2 regions of the Stenotrophomonas sp. 169 genome follow, and region 2 is predicted to be linked to the other one. Evidence: riboswitches for the same ligand, from Rfam matches in the RefSeq annotation. Region 2 holds a riboswitch; the other holds the start of a gene.
The links. A riboswitch is a leader RNA that binds a small molecule or an ion and turns the genes downstream of it on or off. The one in region 2 is predicted to bind thiamine pyrophosphate.
Positions count from the first base shown of each region.

Region 1: another riboswitch for thiamine pyrophosphate. It lies ahead of thiC (phosphomethylpyrimidine synthase ThiC); the one in region 2 lies ahead of ICJ04_RS00785 (TonB-dependent siderophore receptor).

Region 1 covers NZ_CP061204.1:938,649-947,541, forward strand. The annotation lists gene ilvC (ketol-acid reductoisomerase) at 1-274, opposite strand, end outside; gene ggt (gamma-glutamyltransferase) at 783-2,504, shown strand; gene ICJ04_RS03910 (BCCT family transporter) at 3,149-4,726, opposite strand; TPP riboswitch at 4,925-5,026, shown strand; partial or broken gene thiC (phosphomethylpyrimidine synthase ThiC) at 5,111-6,880, shown strand; gene ICJ04_RS03920 (ion channel) at 6,947-7,624, shown strand; gene ICJ04_RS03925 (winged helix-turn-helix domain-containing protein) at 7,873-8,893, shown strand, end outside.
Region 2 covers NZ_CP061204.1:197,991-206,883, reverse strand. The annotation lists gene ICJ04_RS00800 (hypothetical protein) at 1-99, shown strand, start outside; gene ICJ04_RS00795 (chloride channel protein) at 321-1,616, opposite strand; gene ICJ04_RS00790 (phosphotransferase) at 1,764-2,900, shown strand; TPP riboswitch at 2,942-3,037, shown strand; gene ICJ04_RS00785 (TonB-dependent siderophore receptor) at 3,105-5,276, shown strand; gene pnuC (nicotinamide riboside transporter PnuC) at 5,273-5,854, shown strand; gene ICJ04_RS00775 (EAL domain-containing protein) at 5,905-7,260, opposite strand; gene ICJ04_RS00770 (hemagglutinin repeat-containing protein) at 7,875-8,075, opposite strand; gene ICJ04_RS00765 (hemagglutinin repeat-containing protein) at 8,141-8,320, opposite strand; gene ICJ04_RS00760 (hypothetical protein) at 8,331-8,741, opposite strand; gene ICJ04_RS18210 (hypothetical protein) at 8,738-8,893, opposite strand, start outside.

The sequences.
Region 1 (8,893 bases), 740 kb from region 2:
CCTGTTTCATGTTCGGCGCCAGCACGTCCTCGTAGAGCTTCTTCTGCACCATGTCCGGGGTCAGCACGGCGACCAGGTCCGCGTCCTTGACGGCCTCCGCCGGTGCCTTGACGGTGAAACCATCGGCCTGTGCCTTTACTTCGGTCGGACCGCCGGGGCGCAGGCCCACCACCACGTCGAAGCCGGATTCGCGCAGGTTCAGCGCATGCGCGCGGCCCTGGCTGCCGTAGCCGACGACAGCGATCTTGGTCTGGGGCAGGTCGTTGGTGCTCATCGTGGTGGTTCCTTGCAGAGGTGTTGGGTGAGGAGGGAGGGTGTTGCCATGTTCTGAAACGAAAAAACCCGCGCCGGGACCGGTGCGGGTTCTGATCGAGTACCTGTGTGTCTGTTGCTTACACGCTGGCTCGTCCCGCTCCGGTGGGCTGGCTAATAAGTACGAGTACGAGGAGCGAACGCAGCGAGGCGGCGCCGGTGATGGCGGGCTCGGAGTTCGTCGGCGGTGGCGTGTGGCGCTGCAACATGGGTTCGAGGAAAACATGCGCAACGGGGTCTGTCAACCCTTCGCGGAACATGCGGATTGGTTACCCGTGCATCCATGCGAAACCCTTGTCTGGCCTGCATTGTTGCGCCTGAAACGACCTGCCGGCCATGGTCGCGCAGGCGTCGATCGCCTCATCCGCGCGATATCCCCAGCACCCACCTTCCCAGGGTGACCTATGCCGCATAGGCAGCAGCACGCAGACGCGCGACTATCGATCATCTTCCTCATGGATGCCCTCGACGTGACCCGACGAATTGCCCGCGGCCTGCTCGCCGCCGCCCTGCTTGCTGCCTTGCCGACACTGTCCTTGGCGGCTGATCGCATTACCGGCCAGGGGTTTGCCACCCGCTCGGAGGTGATCGCCCCGCACGCGATGGCCGCCACCTCGCAGCCGCTTGCGACGCAGATTGCGTTGGATGTGATGAAGAACGGCGGCAGCGCCGTTGATGCGGCCATTGCGGCCAATGCCGCGCTGGGCCTGATGGAGCCCACCGGCAATGGGGTAGGCGGTGATCTGTTTGCGATCGTGTGGGATCCGAAAACGCAGAAACTGCATGGTTATAACGGCTCGGGGCGTTCACCCCGTTCGCTTACCCTGGCGGAGTTCAAGCGCCGTGGACTGAAGGAAATTCCGGCCACGGGTCCGTTGCCGGTGTCGGTCCCGGGTGCGGTGGATGGCTGGTTCGCGCTGCACGAACGGTTCGGCCGCAAGCCGATGGCGGACAACCTGGCGCCGGCGATCCGCTACGCGCGCGAAGGCCATCCAGTCGCTGAAGTGATCGCCTACTACTGGGATCGCTCCGTGCCGCGCCTGTCCGTGTATCCGGGATTCAAGGAGCAGTTCACGGTGGACGGCCATGCCCCGCGCAAGGGCGACATGTGGAAGAACCCCAACCTGGCCGACACGCTGCAGAAGATCGCCGACGGCGGGCGTGATGCGTTCTACAAGGGCGACATCGCGCGCACCATCGATACCTATTTCAAGGCCAACGGCGGCTACCTGAGCTTCGATGACATGGCCGCGCACCACGGGGAATGGATCGAGCCGGTCAGCAGCAACTATCGCGGCTTCGATGTCTGGGAGCTGCCGCCCAACAGCCAGGGCATCGCCGCGCTGCAGATCCTCAACGTGCTGGAAGGGTACGATTTCTCGAAGATTCCGTTTGGCTCGCCCGAGCATGTGCACCTGTTCGTCGAGGCGAAGAAACTGGCGTTCGCCGATCGCGCGCGCTTCTATGCCGACATGGCATTCCAGCCCGCCGCACCGGTGGCCAGGCTGATTTCCAAGGAGTACGCGGCCCACCGACGCGCGCTGATTTCGATGGACAAGGCATTGAAGGAAGTACAGCCGGGCACGCCGAAGCAACTGGAGGAAGGCGATACGATCTATCTGACCGTCGCCGATGCGGACGGGATGATGGTCTCGCTGATCCAGTCGAATTACCGCGGAATGGGCAGCGGCATGGCCCCGCCGGGGCTGGGGTTCATCCTGCAGGACCGTGGCGAAATGTTCGTGCTGCAGAAGGATCATCCCAACGGGTATGCGCCGGGCAAGCGGCCCTTCCAGACGATCATCCCGGGCTTCATCACCAAGGACGGCAAGCCGTATGCCAGTTTCGGGGTGATGGGCGGTGCGATGCAGCCGCAAGGCCATGCGCAGATCGTGATGAACCTGGTGGACTTCGGCATGAACCTGCAGGAAGCCGGCGATGCGCCGCGGATCCAGCACGAAGGGTCAACCGAGCCGACGGGCCAGGCGACGGCGATGATCGACGGGGGCGAGGTGAACCTGGAGACCGGATTCGCGTATGACACGATCCGGGCGTTGATGCGCAAGGGCCATCGGGTCGTGTTCGCGGACGGTCCGTACGGTGGCTACCAGGCGATCATGCGCGACCCCGATACCGGCGTGTATTACGGCGCGTCGGAGAGCCGCAAGGACGGGCAGGCGGCGGGCTACTGACGTCGAACGGTCGGGCGGTCGAACGGGTGAGACCCCCCTCGCGGTGGGCGCTGACAGCGGGCTGCTTGCTTGGGGCCGGGCGGTGAGGCTGGGCGGTGAGGCTGGGCGGGGTCCGGCAAAAGCCGCTCCTGCGTGCCTCGTTTCGCGCCATCCATGGCGCTCAACGCCCCCGCCCAGCCCCACCGCCCGGCCCCCTGACAGGTTCCGTGGCCGCCCGCCGCGTATGAAAAAAGAGAAAAGCGGTAGCGCTGACCCATGGTCGGCGAGCGCAGCGGGCCGTTGGCGGAAACATTCCGCCGAGCACGGCTCGGCGCTACCGCGATGACGGTATACCGTCGGGTGGAGGGAGCCCCTGAGTCAGGGGCGGCCGCGAAGCGGCGGGGTGTGGGTGCTGGTGAGACGGGGCCCACGGTTTGCGAAGCAAAGCGTGGGAGCGGCAGCGCGAATGCGATGACGTGGACCCGCGCCATGGATGGCGCGAAACGAGGCACGCATGGATGCAGCTCTTGCCGTCCCCCGCCAATCCACCCCGCCCCACCAGCACGCAGCACTGCAGCCGTTGCAGTTGAAGTTGCACTTGCACTTGCAGTTGAAGTGGCTTCAAGCGGGCCGCCGGGCTGCAAGCCCGGCCACCCATCCACAGGTCAGTCGCGCGCTGCGGCCCGTGCCGACTCCTCGCGGGTCTCTTCCTGTGCCGCCATCTCGCGTTCGATCCAGGACTCGATCATGTGCCGCGCGCGCTGCGCCTTGCGCCGCTCACGTGTCCATTCCTCGTCCAGTACGCGGTACAGCGACACCATCACCAGCACCATCAGGAAGGCAAATGGCAATGCGGTGATGGTGATCATTCCCTGCAAGGCTGACAGGCCACCCGCGAGCAGCAGCGCAGCGGCGATGAGCGCCACGGCAACACCCCAGGCAAGCTTGCGCTTCTGCGGTGGGTCGCCGGGCTCGTCCGTGGACATGCTGGCCAGGACCAGCACCGCCGAATCCGCCGAGGTCACGAAGAAGATCATCAGCAGCACCAATGCGACGCTGGAAAGGACCAGTGGCATCGGCAAGCTGTCGAACATGGTGAACAAAACCGTCTCGTACCCGTTGCCCAGTGCTGCCACCAGATCGACATGGCCGAACAGCTGTGACCACAACGCCGTGCCGCCGAATACGGAGAACCAGACAAAGCCGAGCACGGTCGGCGCGATCACTACGCCGATGACGAACTCGCGCACGCTGCGGCCGCGCGAAATGCGTGCGATGAAGGAGCCGACAAAGGGGGCCCAGGCGATCCACCACGCCCAGTAGAAGATGGTCCAGTCCGCCACCCAGGTGCTGCCCGAGAACGGCGACATGCGCAGGCTCATCGTCACCAATTGGTTGAGGTAAGAACCCAACGTGGTGGTGAAGGTGTCGAAGATGAAGCCGGTCGGCCCAAGCACAAGCACCATCGCCAACAACAGCGCGGCCAGGCACAGGTTGAAATTGGACAGCCATTTCACCCCACGGCCCACGCCGCTGAGGGTAGAGGCCATGTACAACACGAACGCCACGGCGATGATGACCATCTGCGTGGGAATGCTGGCGGGGATCCCGAACACCCGCTCCAACCCTGCCGCGATCTGTACGGTGCCGAAGCCCAACGTGGTGGCAACGCCGATGGCGGTGGCGACCACGGCGGCGATGTTGACGACATGACCTATCCAGCCACGATGGTGCCGGCCGATGATGGGCTGCAGCATGTCGCTGACCAGCCCACGTCCATTCCGGTTGAACTGGAACCACGCCATCGCCAGGCCGATCAGCGCGTAGATCGCCCAGGGGTGCAGGCCCCAATGGAAGAAGGCATAGCGCATGGATGCGCGCGCGGCCTCCATCCCCATCGGCTCCAGTCCCTCCGGGGGCTTGGCGAAATGCGAGATGGGTTCTGCAGCGCCCCAGAACACCAGGCCGATACCCATGCCGGCGGCAAACAGCATCGACAACCAGCTGGCCCGGGAAAAATCCGGTTCAGCGTCTTCTCCGCCGATGCGCAGGCTGGCGAAGCGGCCGAATGCGAGATACATGAGAAACGTCAGAGACAGGAACACGACCAGCAGATACAGCCAGCCAACACCGCGGACGACCTCGGCCAGCATGACCTGGACCACTGAATTGAAAGGGCCCGGCATCAAGCCGGCGAGCAGCACCAGTACGGCGACCAGTGCGATGGAAATTCGAAACACCATGAAGGGGCTTCTCCGTTCAGGATATGAGGGAGCGAGCAGAAGCTTGCAGCGCATTGCCAGCGAAAAGCCAGCAATGCAGACGGATTGCCAGCGGTTGGAACCAGAGGGCAGGCGCAGGAACGCGCGGCCGCAGTGTACGTGCTGCATCGTCACGGCGCTGTCAGTGTCGTCGGCGACAACGCTTGTGTGCTGTAATGCGCGCCGAAGCGGGGGTACCGCGGCCATAGGGCTGCGGTTGAGATAGTCCCTTGGAACCTGATCCGGCTGATACCGGCGTAGGGAAGCTTCGCAATGCCGACCGTGCGTGGAGTCCGCCCCTGGCGTGTCCGTGCGCGTGCGCCAGTGCGCCGCCGCTTCGTCCCTGACCTTACTGGACGATGCCCGATGAACGCACCGCGTGACAGCCTGCAGCAGCAGGCACAGCAGCTCTCCGCCGCCGTAACCCGGCCCATTCCCGGATCCCGCAAGGTGCACGTCACGGGGTCCCGCGACGATGTGCAGGTGCCCATGCGCGAAATAACGCTGGCACCCAGCCCGGCGATGTTCGGCGGCGCGGACAATGCGCCGCTGACGGTCTATGACACGTCCGGTCCCTATACCGATCCCGATGTGCGCATCGACCTGTCCCAGGGCCTGCCGGCGCTGCGGGCGGGCTGGGTGGAAGAACGCGGCGATACAGAAGCGCTGCGCCGCGTCACCTCCGCCTTCGGTCGTTCGCGCGAGCTCGACGCGCGCCTGGATGCCGTTCGCTTCGGCTCCCGCAACCCACCGCGCCGTGCGGTCGTCGGCGCCAACGTCACCCAGATGCACTACGCACGGCGCGGCATCATCACCCCGGAGATGGAGTTCGTGGCGATCCGCGAGAACCAGCGGCTGCAGGAGGTGCGGGATGCCGGATTGCTGCAGCAGCATCGCGGGCAGGCCTTTGGTGCCTCGATTCCGCAGACCATCACCCCGGCGTTCGTCCGCGACGAGATCGCACGCGGGCGGGCGGTGCTGCCGAACAACATCAACCATCCGGAAAGTGAGCCGATGATCATCGGCCGTAATTTCCTGACCAAGATCAACGCCAACATCGGCAACAGTGCGGTGTCTTCAGGCATTGCCGAAGAGGTGGAGAAGCTGGTCTGGGCGATCCGCTGGGGCGGCGATACGGTGATGGACCTGTCGACCGGCAAGCACATCCACGAGACACGCGAGTGGATCATCCGCAACTCGCCGGTAGCCATCGGCACTGTGCCGATCTACCAGGCACTGGAAAAGGTCGACGGACAGGCGGAAGCACTCAGCTGGGAAATCTTCCGCGACACGCTGATCGAACAGGCAGAGCAGGGTGTGGACTACTTCACCGTGCACGCGGGCGTACTGCAGCGCCATGTGCCGTTGACCGCCAACCGGGTGACCGGGATCGTCTCGCGCGGTGGCAGCATCCTCGCCAAGTGGTGCCTGGCGCATGGCAAAGAGAACTTCCTCTACACGCACTTCGAAGAGATCTGCGAGATCATGAAGGCCTACGACGTGACGTTCTCGTTGGGTGACGGCCTGCGCCCGGGCTGTATCGCCGACGCCAACGATGCGGCGCAGTTCGCTGAACTGGACACGCTGGGCGAACTGACAAAGATCGCCTGGAAACATGATGTGCAGACGATGATCGAGGGGCCGGGCCACGTGCCGATGCACCTGATCAAGGAGAACATGGACAGGCAGTTGCAGGTGTGCGGCGAAGCACCGTTCTACACCCTGGGGCCGCTGACCACCGATATCGCTCCGGGCTATGACCACATCACCAGTGCGATCGGCGCGGCCATGATCGGCTGGTACGGCACGGCAATGCTCTGCTATGTCACGCCCAAGGAGCACCTGGGGCTGCCGAACCGCGAGGACGTGCGTGACGGCATCATGGCGTACCGCATCGCCGCGCATGCCGCCGACCTGGCCAAGGGCCACCCCGGTGCCCAGGTGCGCGACAACGCCTTGAGCAAGGCGCGGTTCGAATTCCGCTGGCAGGACCAGTTCAATCTCGGCCTGGATCCAGAGAAGGCGAAGTCCTTCCATGACGAGACCCTGCCGAAGGACGCGCACAAGAGTGCCCATTTCTGTTCGATGTGCGGGCCGCACTTCTGCTCCATGAAGATCAGCCAGGAGGTGCGTGACCAGGCTGGATGACCCCATCACGCCCTTCATGGGTATGCTGCCGCGATCGCTCCGAGAGGCCCGCCCATGCCCATTCCGCCCACCCTTCGCTGGCTGGCCATTGCCCGTCGCCACCCCTCTGCGTGGCTGCTCGGCGTGCAACTGCTCGGCGTGCTGATGTATCCGGCGATGGACGAGACAGCCGCAGGGCGTGCGGCGGTGGGCACCTTCGGCATCGCGGTGCTTGGCCTTGCCCTGTGGGTGGTGCAGCGCAGCCCGCTGGGAACCTGGCTGGCGCTGTTGCTGGCGGTGCCGTCGGTGGTGTTTTCCATCGCCGCGGTGCTGCTGGGCAATACAGGCCTGGGCACGGCGGCGCAGTTGCTGGAGAGCCTGCTGTATTTCTATACGGCAGGCGCCTTGATCGCCTACATGCTGCAGGACCATAAAGTCACGCGCGATGAACTGTTCGCCGCAGGCGCCACGTTCACTCTGTTGGCGTGGGCGTTCGCGTTTGCATTTTCCGTGTGCCAGCAGTGGTACCCCGGCAGTTTCCTGGCGGCGAGCAGCACGGATTTCCGCACGTGGATGGAGCTGCTTTATCTCAGCTTCAGTTTATTGTCCGGGGTCGGACTGAGTGACGTGGTTCCCGTGCACCCGCAGGCGCGCGCATTGGTAATGCTGGCGCAGTTTTCCGGGGTGATGTACGTGGCATTGGTGGTATCCCGGCTGGTGGGATTGACCATGCTGCAGCACCCTCGAAAATGAATGCCAGATAAAAAAATCGCGCCCCGGAGAGCGCGAATGATGAAACTTATTATCTGAATACGTAGGCGAGAGAGTGCCGGATGTTTGACGCTGCATGTGCGGTCAACCTGCATAGGCTAGTATTCGCGCGCTCCAGTTTTTTTGCGGTTTGCGTCCATGGTGTGTGCAGAGTCTGGCCGTTCGGTTTCCACGTCCTGGAATGACTGCACGGCTGTACCGCGACCCGTGCGCCCCTACGTTCGAGATACATGAACATCAGCAACAGCTCCCTGCGTGACGCGGACATCCTGCGCATAGGCGAATGCACCGTGACCTTCTCGTCGCGTGAAGTGCAGGTCCCGGGCGTGCGTCGTCTGCGCAGGCTCACGCCGAAGGCAGCAGGGGTGTTGCGTGTGCTGGTGACCAGCGGTGGCCGCGTGGTCACCCGCGATGAGCTGTTTGCCGAAGTGTGGCCCGATACGCTGCCGACCAACGATGTGCTGACGCAGGCGGTGACCCAGCTGCGCAAGGCCTTCAGTGGTGATGAGGACGGCGCCACCACCTATATCGAGACCATCGCCAAAAGCGGGTATCGCCTGCTGGCCGCCGTGAGCGTGGTCGAGGCCGAAGAACCCGCCGCGATCATCGATGACGCGTCATCCGAATTACGCGCCGTCGGCTTGGAAGGTGCCGCGGTAGGCGAGCCCGTCGCTGCAACGCGCCCGAATGCCGATCTGCCGCCGCGGGTCCCCGCTTCACGGCGTGGTACCTGGCGGCGCGTGCGCCGGTGGGTGCTGCTGGCGATCGGGGTAGCGATGCTGGTGGCTCTGTGTGTGATGGCGTGGCTGCTGCAGCGCACTTCGCAGCAGTCACCCGTCGATGCGGCCGTGGAGAACGGGACGCGTGTCATCGGCAGCCCGCAGCGGCCCTATCGACTGATCACCGCTACGGCCGGGTTTGAGACCTATCCGACCTTGTCGCCGGACGGATCGCAGGTGGCCTACGAGGCCAGCGATGAGGAGGAGGGCGGCCAGATCAAGGTGCAGACCTCGGGCAATGCCCCGGCGCGTGACCTGGTCGAGCGTCCGCCAGGGGCAACGGACCGGTTCCCGAGCTGGTCGCCGGACGGTCGCGAGATCGCCTTCGCCCGCTTCTTCGACGACGGCCGCTGCGAAGTCCTGATTTCCAGCGCAACCGGTGGCAACCTGCGCCAGGCCACGCGCTGCGATGGCACCGAGTTGCTCAGCTTCGACTGGGCACCGGATGGCCGTTCGCTGGTCTTCGGCAGCA
Region 2 (8,893 bases):
CTCCCCGGATCCGGACGGGAAGGCTTATGTGTGGATGTGCTGCTGGAGGCGCATGAACGGGTGTCCGACTATCTGGCTTCCAGGATCAAGCGCATCTGATGACCCGCGGAAGGGCACGAAAACGTTCACGAGAAAAAAAAGGGGGCCGGTGACCTTCCTGGTCCCGGCCCCCACCCTTGGTGCGCAACCGCGCCGGCTCCCCTCCGGGGCTGCGGCGATCAAGGTCGCCTAGCAGACACCCGAACACGATGCTGCTCAATGGAAACACTTCGATATGAGCGCGGCGTGCGCTGGATGGCCCTTGTCCGAAACAGGTGTACCTACCGCGCCAGCTGATCCGCCAGGCCGCGATAGATCGGCGTACGGCAGACCAACCCGGAGACACTGCGGGCGATCAGCACCGTGGCCAGGATCGGCAGCAGCATGTCGCTGGTGTTGGTTAGCTCTAATGAGATCACCGCAGACGTCAGCGGCGCCTGGGTGACACCGGTGAGATACGCGCACATGCCCAGCAGCACGAACGCAGTGGGATCCACCCCGGGCATCAGCACGGCCAGGTTGTGGCCCAGCCCTGCACCGACCGCCAGGGCCGGCGAAAACAGCCCGCCGGGAATGCCCGCAATGTACGAGGCCAGGTTGGCCATCAGCTTCATCAGGCCGAACTCGTGGCCGACCTCGGCATGCCCCTGCACCAGGCTGCGGGCCTGCTCATAGCCGGTCCCATACGCACCGTCGCCGAAGGCGAACGCGAGCAGCACCACGGTCAACCCGCACCCGGCCGCGAGCAGGATCGGATGCTGCGCGCGCAGGCGCCCCAGCCAGCGCGGCTTGCCGGCCACGGTGAGCAGCACAGCGCGCGCGAACAGGCCGCCCAGCAATCCCGCCACGACCCCGCACAGCACGATCGCTGCCCAGCCCTGCCCCAGCGGCAGACGCGCGGAGACGTGGCCGAAGTAGGTGTAGTTGCCGAGCAACCCCAGCGACACCACGCCGCCGACGATGACCGCCGTCAGCAACGTGCCGGAGAACCGATGTTCGAAGCGGCCGCTCAGTTCTTCGATGGCGAACACGATGCCCGCAAGCGGCGTGTTGAATGCCGCCGCGATGCCTGCCGCGCCACCGGCCAGCAGGAAATGCGACAGCTCGCGCGGATCCTGGAAACCGAAGCGGCGCCCGAACAGATACATCAGGCTGGCACCCACGTGCACGGTGGGGCCTTCGCGCCCCACGGACGCCCCGCCCAGCAGCGACAGACTGGTCAACGCCAGCTTGCCGACCGACACCAACGGCGACAGGTTCACCGCGCGGAACTGCTCATCCGGCTTGTCCAGCGCCGCGATGACCTGGGGAATGCCGCTGCCGCGGGTGGGCTTGAGCACGCCGCCCGTGGCCCATGCCAGCAACGCGAAGATGCCCGGCGTCAGCAGCAGCGCCCACCAGGGCGAGTGCTGGATGATGCGCTGGAAGACCTGGAACGCCGCGTCACTGGCCTTGGCGAACACGATGGCGACCAGGGCGACGACGACCGCACCGCCCCACAGCGCCGCTCGACGACGCCAGCGCTCGCTGGTCAAGTGGGCCTGCAGCCAGTGGCGGGCCGTGTTGAATCTGGACATGGGGCCATTCTGCGCCGATGTCGAAGACGGGGACAGAGCCTGATCTGGCGGGAAGCCGCCTGCGGCAGCATCGGTCCGACGGCGTACCATGGGGCGCCGCGCGGGCAGCTTGCCGTGCGCACCATGCCCCGCGCCCGACCGATATCCATGCACACGTCCGACCACCACGTCCAAGGCCTCGACAACGACCAGGTCATCGCCGATTGGCCTGCGATCAGCGTCGCCGACGTGGCGTGGCTGAAAGGCCGGTACCCGCACCTGGCGGGCGATTGCGAGGTGGTCTGGCACAGCCCGCGTCCGTTCTCTGCCGCAGCCCTGCTGCAGAGCCCGCAGGGCCGGTTCTTCGTCAAACGCCACCACCATCACGTGCGCAGCGCAGCGGTGCTGGAAGAAGAACATCGCTTCATCGCGCACCTGGCCGACGCAGGCGTTCCGGTCGTGCAGGTGCTGCCAGACCATGCCCGCGCCACGGCGGTGGAGCACGGCGACTGGACCTTCGAACTGCATGCCGAGGCACCGGGCGAGGATGTATACCGCGATGTGCCGTCGTGGACGCCCCCGAACGATGTCGAGCAGGCCTGGCAGGCCGGGCGCATGCTGGCCACCCTGCACAACGCGGCCGACAGCTACCACGCGCCACAGCGCGGCACGCACGTGCTGGTGGCCCGCGACGAGCTGATCCGCGCCGAGGATCCGATTGCCCTGCTGAAGACGCAGCTGCCGCAGCGACCGGGGCTGGCCGACTATCTGGCCGGCAGGCCATGGGAAGCAGAGCTGCAGCGCGCCATCCTGCCGTGGCACTTCGGCGTGGCGGCGCGCTTGGCGTCGGTGCCGCATCGGTGGGGACACAACGACTGGCATGTCTCCAACCTGCTCTGGCACCAGCACGGCCGCGCCAACGCGGTGGCCGCCGTGCTGGACTTCGGCCTCGCCTCGCCCGCCAGCCACCTGTTCGACCTGGCCACGGCCATTGAGCGCAATGCCATCGCCTGGCTGGAACTGGAGCGCGGCGGCGCGGCGGTACGTGGCGATATCGCGCTGGCCTTGATCGTCGGCTACCGCGACGCACGCCCGTTGACGGCCGCGCAGGTGCATCTGCTGGCCGATCTGCTGCCGCTGGTGCACCTGGATTTCGCGCTGTCCGAGGTGGAGTATTTCCACGGCATCACCGGATCCACCGCCAACGCCGACGTGGCGTATTACACGTTCCTGCTGGGCCATGCGGACTGGTTCAGAACCGCCCACGGGCAGGCCCTGCTGGCGACGCTGCGCGCGGCGGCCTGAGCGGCTGATTCGCTTCTTCGGCCAATTTGGTGTGAAATGACACCCTGAAGCGGGGGTGCCTGGGTTGACCAGGCTGAGAGAGTCCCTTGGAACCTGATCCGGTTTGCACCGGCGTAGGGAGCTTTGAGCTGCAAGCACATGGACCCGTCGGGTCACTGCGCGCGCGCCGTCGCTTCGTCTTTCTTCCTGTTGATGACGAATCGAATGAACCGCTGCCTGCGCCCTACGCTGTTGACCGTTGCCCTCTGTGCCGCGCTGCCGCTGCACGCTGCCGATGCCCCTGCCGATGCGGCCGACCGCACGCCGACCGAGCTGGCCGCCGTGCGCGTGCAGGCCCAGCAGGCGGCTGCCGCCACCGCACCATCAAGCAGCTTCGGCGCGGGTAGCTGGAAGGACACGCCGGCATCGGTGAACCTGCTGGACCGCACGGTGCTGGACAGCCGCCACGTGCGCACGCTCAGCGAGATCGCCGCCAACGATGCATCACTGGGCGACAGCTACGCCCCGGTGGGCTATTACCAGAACATCGCCATCCGCGGCTTCGCGCTGGATACCGCCACCGGCTACCGCTTCAACGGACTGGCCACCGCCGGCGAGCAGCGCATCGCGCTGGAGAACATCCAGCAGGTCGAGATCCTGAAGGGTGAAGCCGGGTTGGCGGCCGGGGTAATGGCGCCGGGCGGCATCATCAACTACGTCAGCAAGCGCCCGGCCGAGGTGCGCACCGTCACCTTGGGCACGGACACCGAAGGCACGCGCTACACCGCCGTGGACGTGGGTCACTGGCTCACCCCCCGCTTCGGCGTGCGCCTGAATGCCGCATGGGAAGACAGCGGTTCGTACATCGACCATGCCGACGGCCGCCGCAACTTCTACTCGGTGGCCGCCGACTGGCTGATCAGCGACCGCAGCAAGCTGGAAGTGGATGCCAACTACCAGACCAGCGCGCAGCGCTCGGCATCGGGCTATCAGCTGCTGGGGGCGACTGCGCTTCCGCGCGGCGTGGACCGCGCGAAGATGCTGGGCTACCAGGCGTGGCAGCAGCCGGTGGGCATCGCCAGCACCAACCTCACCGCGTTGCATACCTACGATATCAACGCGCGCTGGCAGTCGCGCCTGTCGGCCAGCCACAGCCGCTCGGTGATCGATGACAACGTCGCGTTCGCGTACGGCTGCTACTACGCTGCACAGTGCGCCGATGGCAGCGTACCGGGCAACTACTTCGCGCCCAATGGCGACTACGACATCTACGATTACCGCAGCCCGGACGACACCCGCGTCAACCAGGAACTGCGTGCAGAGCTGCGTGGCCGCTTCGATACCGGCCGTGTCAGCCACGAGCTCAGCATCGGCGCTGACACCTTCCGCCGCACGGTGAACAAGCGCCAGAACGTCAACGAGTACGTGGGTACCGCCAACATCGGCGATGCCCGGGTGCCGCAGTACGCGCCGTCGCCGCTGATGCCCGGCGCTTCCGCGCGCCGCCTTTACAGCAAGCAGGATGCACTGTTCGCACTGGACCGCATGCGCTTCGGCGATGACTGGCAGTGGCTGGTGGGTGGCCGCATGGTCAAGCTGGATGAGCGCGCCTACGACAAGCGCGGCACTCCGGAGCGGCACAGCACTCTGTCGCGGTTCCTGCCGCAGACCGCTGTCATCTGGAACGCCACCGATCAGGTCAACGCGTATGTGAGCTACGTGCGCGGCATTTCGCTGGGCCAGGAAGCGCCGTTCTGGACGTCCAACGAAAGCACCTTCCTGCCGCCCCTTCTGTCGCGCCAGCTGGAGGCGGGCGTGAAGTACGCATCGACCGATACGTTGACCTTGGGAGCGGCACTGTTCCGTACCTCGCAGCCCTTCCAGTACGCCATGCCCGATGACAGCGATGCCGGCTTCACCTTCGTGCAACGCGGCCAGCAGACCCACACCGGCGTGGAGCTGACCGCGAACGGCAGACTGACCGAGCGCCTGCAGCTCAACGCCAGCGCCAGCGTGTTGCAGGCGCGTGCGCGTGATGCGGGCACACCGGCATACGAAGGCCACCAGCTGGTTAACGTGCCCAAGACGCGCGCCAACGTGCACGTGGATTACCAGCTCCCGTTCGCTGCAGGGCTGGGCGTTACCGGCGGCTGGCGCTATGCGTCGGCCAACACAGCTACGGTGGATGGCAGCGTGCGTGCGCCCAGCTACAGCGTGTTCGACGCCGGACTGCGCTACCAGCATGCGCTGCGCGATCGGCCGGTCACCTGGCGGCTTTCGGTGGACAACGTATTCGACAAATTCTACTGGCGTGACACGGGCAGCAGTGCCGGCGATTACTACCTGTTCGCTGGCGCCCCGCGCCAGGCCCGCCTGTCGGTCACCATCGCGCTATGAGCGCGGAACTGCTGGAATGGTCCGCCGCCGCGCTGAGCATGCTCGGTGTGTGGCTGATGACCCGGCGACGGATGATCGGCTGGCCGATCGGCCTGGTGTCGGTGGCACTGTATGCCTTCGTGTTCGCCGAGGCCCGGCTGTACTCGGACACCTTGCTGCAGATCGTGTTCGGCGGCTTCCTGGTGTACGGCTGGATGAGCTGGCGGCAAAGCGCGCAGGCGGATGGCCTGGTCAGCATCGTGCCGCTGCCCGCGCGGCGCCGCTTCATCGATCTAGGTGCCGGCGTGGCGGTGGGGCTGGCACTGGGTGCAGCCATGCATACCTGGACCAACGCCGCGCTGCCGTGGCTGGATGCCATGCTGGCCGCCATGAGCCTGGTGGCGCAGTGGTGGCAGGCGCGTCGCCACGTGGCCGCGTGGTGGATGTGGATCGTGGTGGATGTGGTGTACGTGGGGCTGTACCTGTTCAAGTCGCTCAACGTGACCGCCGCGTTGTATGCGGTGTTCATCGGCCTGGCCGTGCTGGGCCTGCGCCGCTGGAGTGCGGCGAGCAATGCCCCGGTAGCCTGCCCCCGGTAGTGACGGCCGCCGGCCGTCAGCCTGTGCGCACCGGTGCCCCAACGCCGTAGCTACCGCCCCTGCGGCACGTGCGCCTGATGGAACGCCTCGGCACTGACGGGGCGGCCGAACAGGTAGCCCTGGAACACCCGGCAGCCCATGCCGGCCAACCACTCGCGCTGCTGCTCGGTCTCCACGCCTTCGGCCACGGTGGCGATGCCCAGGATTTCCGCGATCTCGATGATCTTGCGCACCAGCTCGCGCTGGCTCGGGTCATCGCCCATGCCCCGCACGAACGTCTGGTCGATCTTCAGCTCGTCCAGCGGCAACGCCTGCAGCAGGGAGAACGAAGAGAACCCCGTACCAAAGTCGTCCAGCGACCAGGAGATGCCATCTTGGCGCAGCGCGCCCATCTTCGCGGCCAGCACGGACAGATCCGTCGCCAGGGCCGATTCGGTGATCTCCAACCTTAGGCGATTCGGTGGCGCGCCCACCCTGCGCAGGGTCGCACGCACATCGTCCACGAAGCTGTCCGATGCCAACTGCAGCGGGCTGACATTGACCGACAGCATCCAGGCATCCACACCGGGCAGGGTCGACCAGTTCTTCAGGTGCACGCACGCGCGTTCCAACACCATCAGGCCGATATCGTGGATCAGACCGGTTTCTTCGGCCAGCGGGATGAACTTGTCCGGCGACTGCAGGCCATGGCCCGGCCGGTCCCATCGCAGCAGCATCTCCGCGCCCAGCACGCGTCCGTCCAGCCCGACCTGCGGCTGCAGATAGGCACGCAGCTCGCGTTGGGCCAGCCCACGTACCAGCGCGGCATACTGATCCATCTGCTCGCTCAGGTCTTCGCGGAAGATCGCCAGCACGCTGCAGGTCAGCACCATGGCGGTGAGGGTGTTCAGGCCGTGGCGCAGCCGTCGCACATCATCGGTAAGCAGCTCCAGCTGCGGCCCGAGACTGACCGGGCTGATGGCCAGCACCACCAGCGCGGCGATGCACATGCCAGGGAACAGCCAGCGCAGATAGACGCGCTCGCTACGGAACAGGAAGAAACTGGCCACGCCGATCGGCAGCAGGAACAGGTGGGTCGAACGCGCCGCCGCCGCCGTCGGGGTCTCGGCCAAGCTGACGAAGATCGTCATCACCAGCAGCACGTGCGCGATCAACACCAGCGGGATCCGGTCGCGCTTGCGGGCGATGCCCAGGCAGCCTAGACCGACCAGGATCAGGGAAAACAGCACGATGGCCAGCACGTCCATGCCGTGAGCGCCGTAGAACGCGCCCCAGATCACCCCATGCAGCACACAGACCACACCGCTCAAGCGCAGCAGGCGTTGGATGCGCGGCCACTGCGCATGGTCCGGGAACTTGCGGCTCAGCCACTCCCGGCTGCCGCGGGCGCTTCCTGTCTCGAGCATGGAATTCCTTTTTTCTCGCCATGGTACTGGCCGAATGCGACAAGCGTTAAAGAGTTTTCACGGGATGGGTGAGGAAGGGATAAGTACGTCTGCAGGTGCCCATCGGTGTCGCCGAAACCCCACTTCCATCGAAATCCACCTCAGCAGGCGATCACGGGACACGCTCGCCTCATGAATCCAGCGTTGCGGGTGATCTGCTCAGGCCATCCCTCTAGCTTCGGACGAATCCAAGGAGTGGCTGCCAGTTGCCAGCGTCAGCTTCCCGTACGGCCTGCAGGTAGCTTTTCCGCACGGTGCTGTTGTGCGGTGCTGGCCCCCACGAGAAAGGCTGCTCACCGCGCGACTGCAGGAACAGGTCAGCCATCAGTCGCGAGCTGCGGCCGTTTCCGTCAGGGAACGGCCAGCAGATTGCCACCCTGCGAGCTGGCGCTCACACCGGCACTGGTCGCCTTGTAGCGTGCTTCGTTCTGCAGATCCTGCACGCTCAGGCTGCCCGTGCTGAGCGCGTTCCTGGACGGATCGGCCGTGCTGGCAATCGCCGCGCCGGTCAGCGCCGTGTGGCCGCCGACGTTGATGTCAAAGCCCCCCGCGCCTGCTTGGATGCCGGTCTGCTTTTATACGCTGACGTAGTTGCTGTCGATCTTCTGCTGGTTGTAATACCCGCTGACCTGCCCGCCGCCGGTACCGATCGCTGCGTCGATGCCACCGGATTTGTCGCTGCGTTCGTAGTCGGTGCGGTCCTGCTGGCTGGTCAGGGTCAGGTCGCGCCCCACGTTGGCGATCACCCGCTCGCCGATGGCCTGTGCACCTTCCAGCCTTGGCGTTTTTCGGCGCTCTTCAGGACCAGGTCGCGTGCAGCGGTCAGGGCCACGTTGTCACCCTAGATATGGCTGCCGGTGACGTTGATGTCGCCGCTGCGCGCCACGATCACCACGTCGCCCTCGCTGGCGATGCGGCTGCCCTGCGCGGTGGTCTGGCTGCTGTTGATCTCGCTGCTGCTCGATGAGCCGCCCGCCAATCGCCTCCTTATAGTAGGTACAAATATAGAGGATGCAGTCATTTACTACAGGTCAAGTTTCTGAAAGATCCACATAGACGGAAACAACCACGTCAACCCCTCCATTATCCTCCATCAAGTACATCCCTACTTTCCCGCCCTCGATTGATATCATGGAAGAATCAGAACGATCACATTCCACACTCAACGTCGACAATGAACTTTCTATTTGTTCGGGCGTCTTCTCCATTACAGAGAGTCCCCTGTAAAATAGTCCTGACTCTCGGTGGACCTCAACACCTACCACGTGATCATGATTATCATAATATACGTGAGCTGCGGCATCCGCAAAATCATCGGTAGTGTTTATGCTATCGGGACTCTTACGGAACTCTTCGAATTTTCCCAAGAGCCTCCTAACCTCACTACGATCCATTCCAGCTGAGACGCAGCCAACTTTGCCTGTTTGATACTCAAATATCATGGCTTAACTCCCACCTTGAATTGCGACGGATCAAGTGTCTTTGCATAATCGAGCATTTGCTTAATATTATCATCATATTTATTACCAAATTTTGAACGTATGTCATCGACATCCATTTGCACGGCGTCCATCAGCTTCCCATCCCTTAGAAG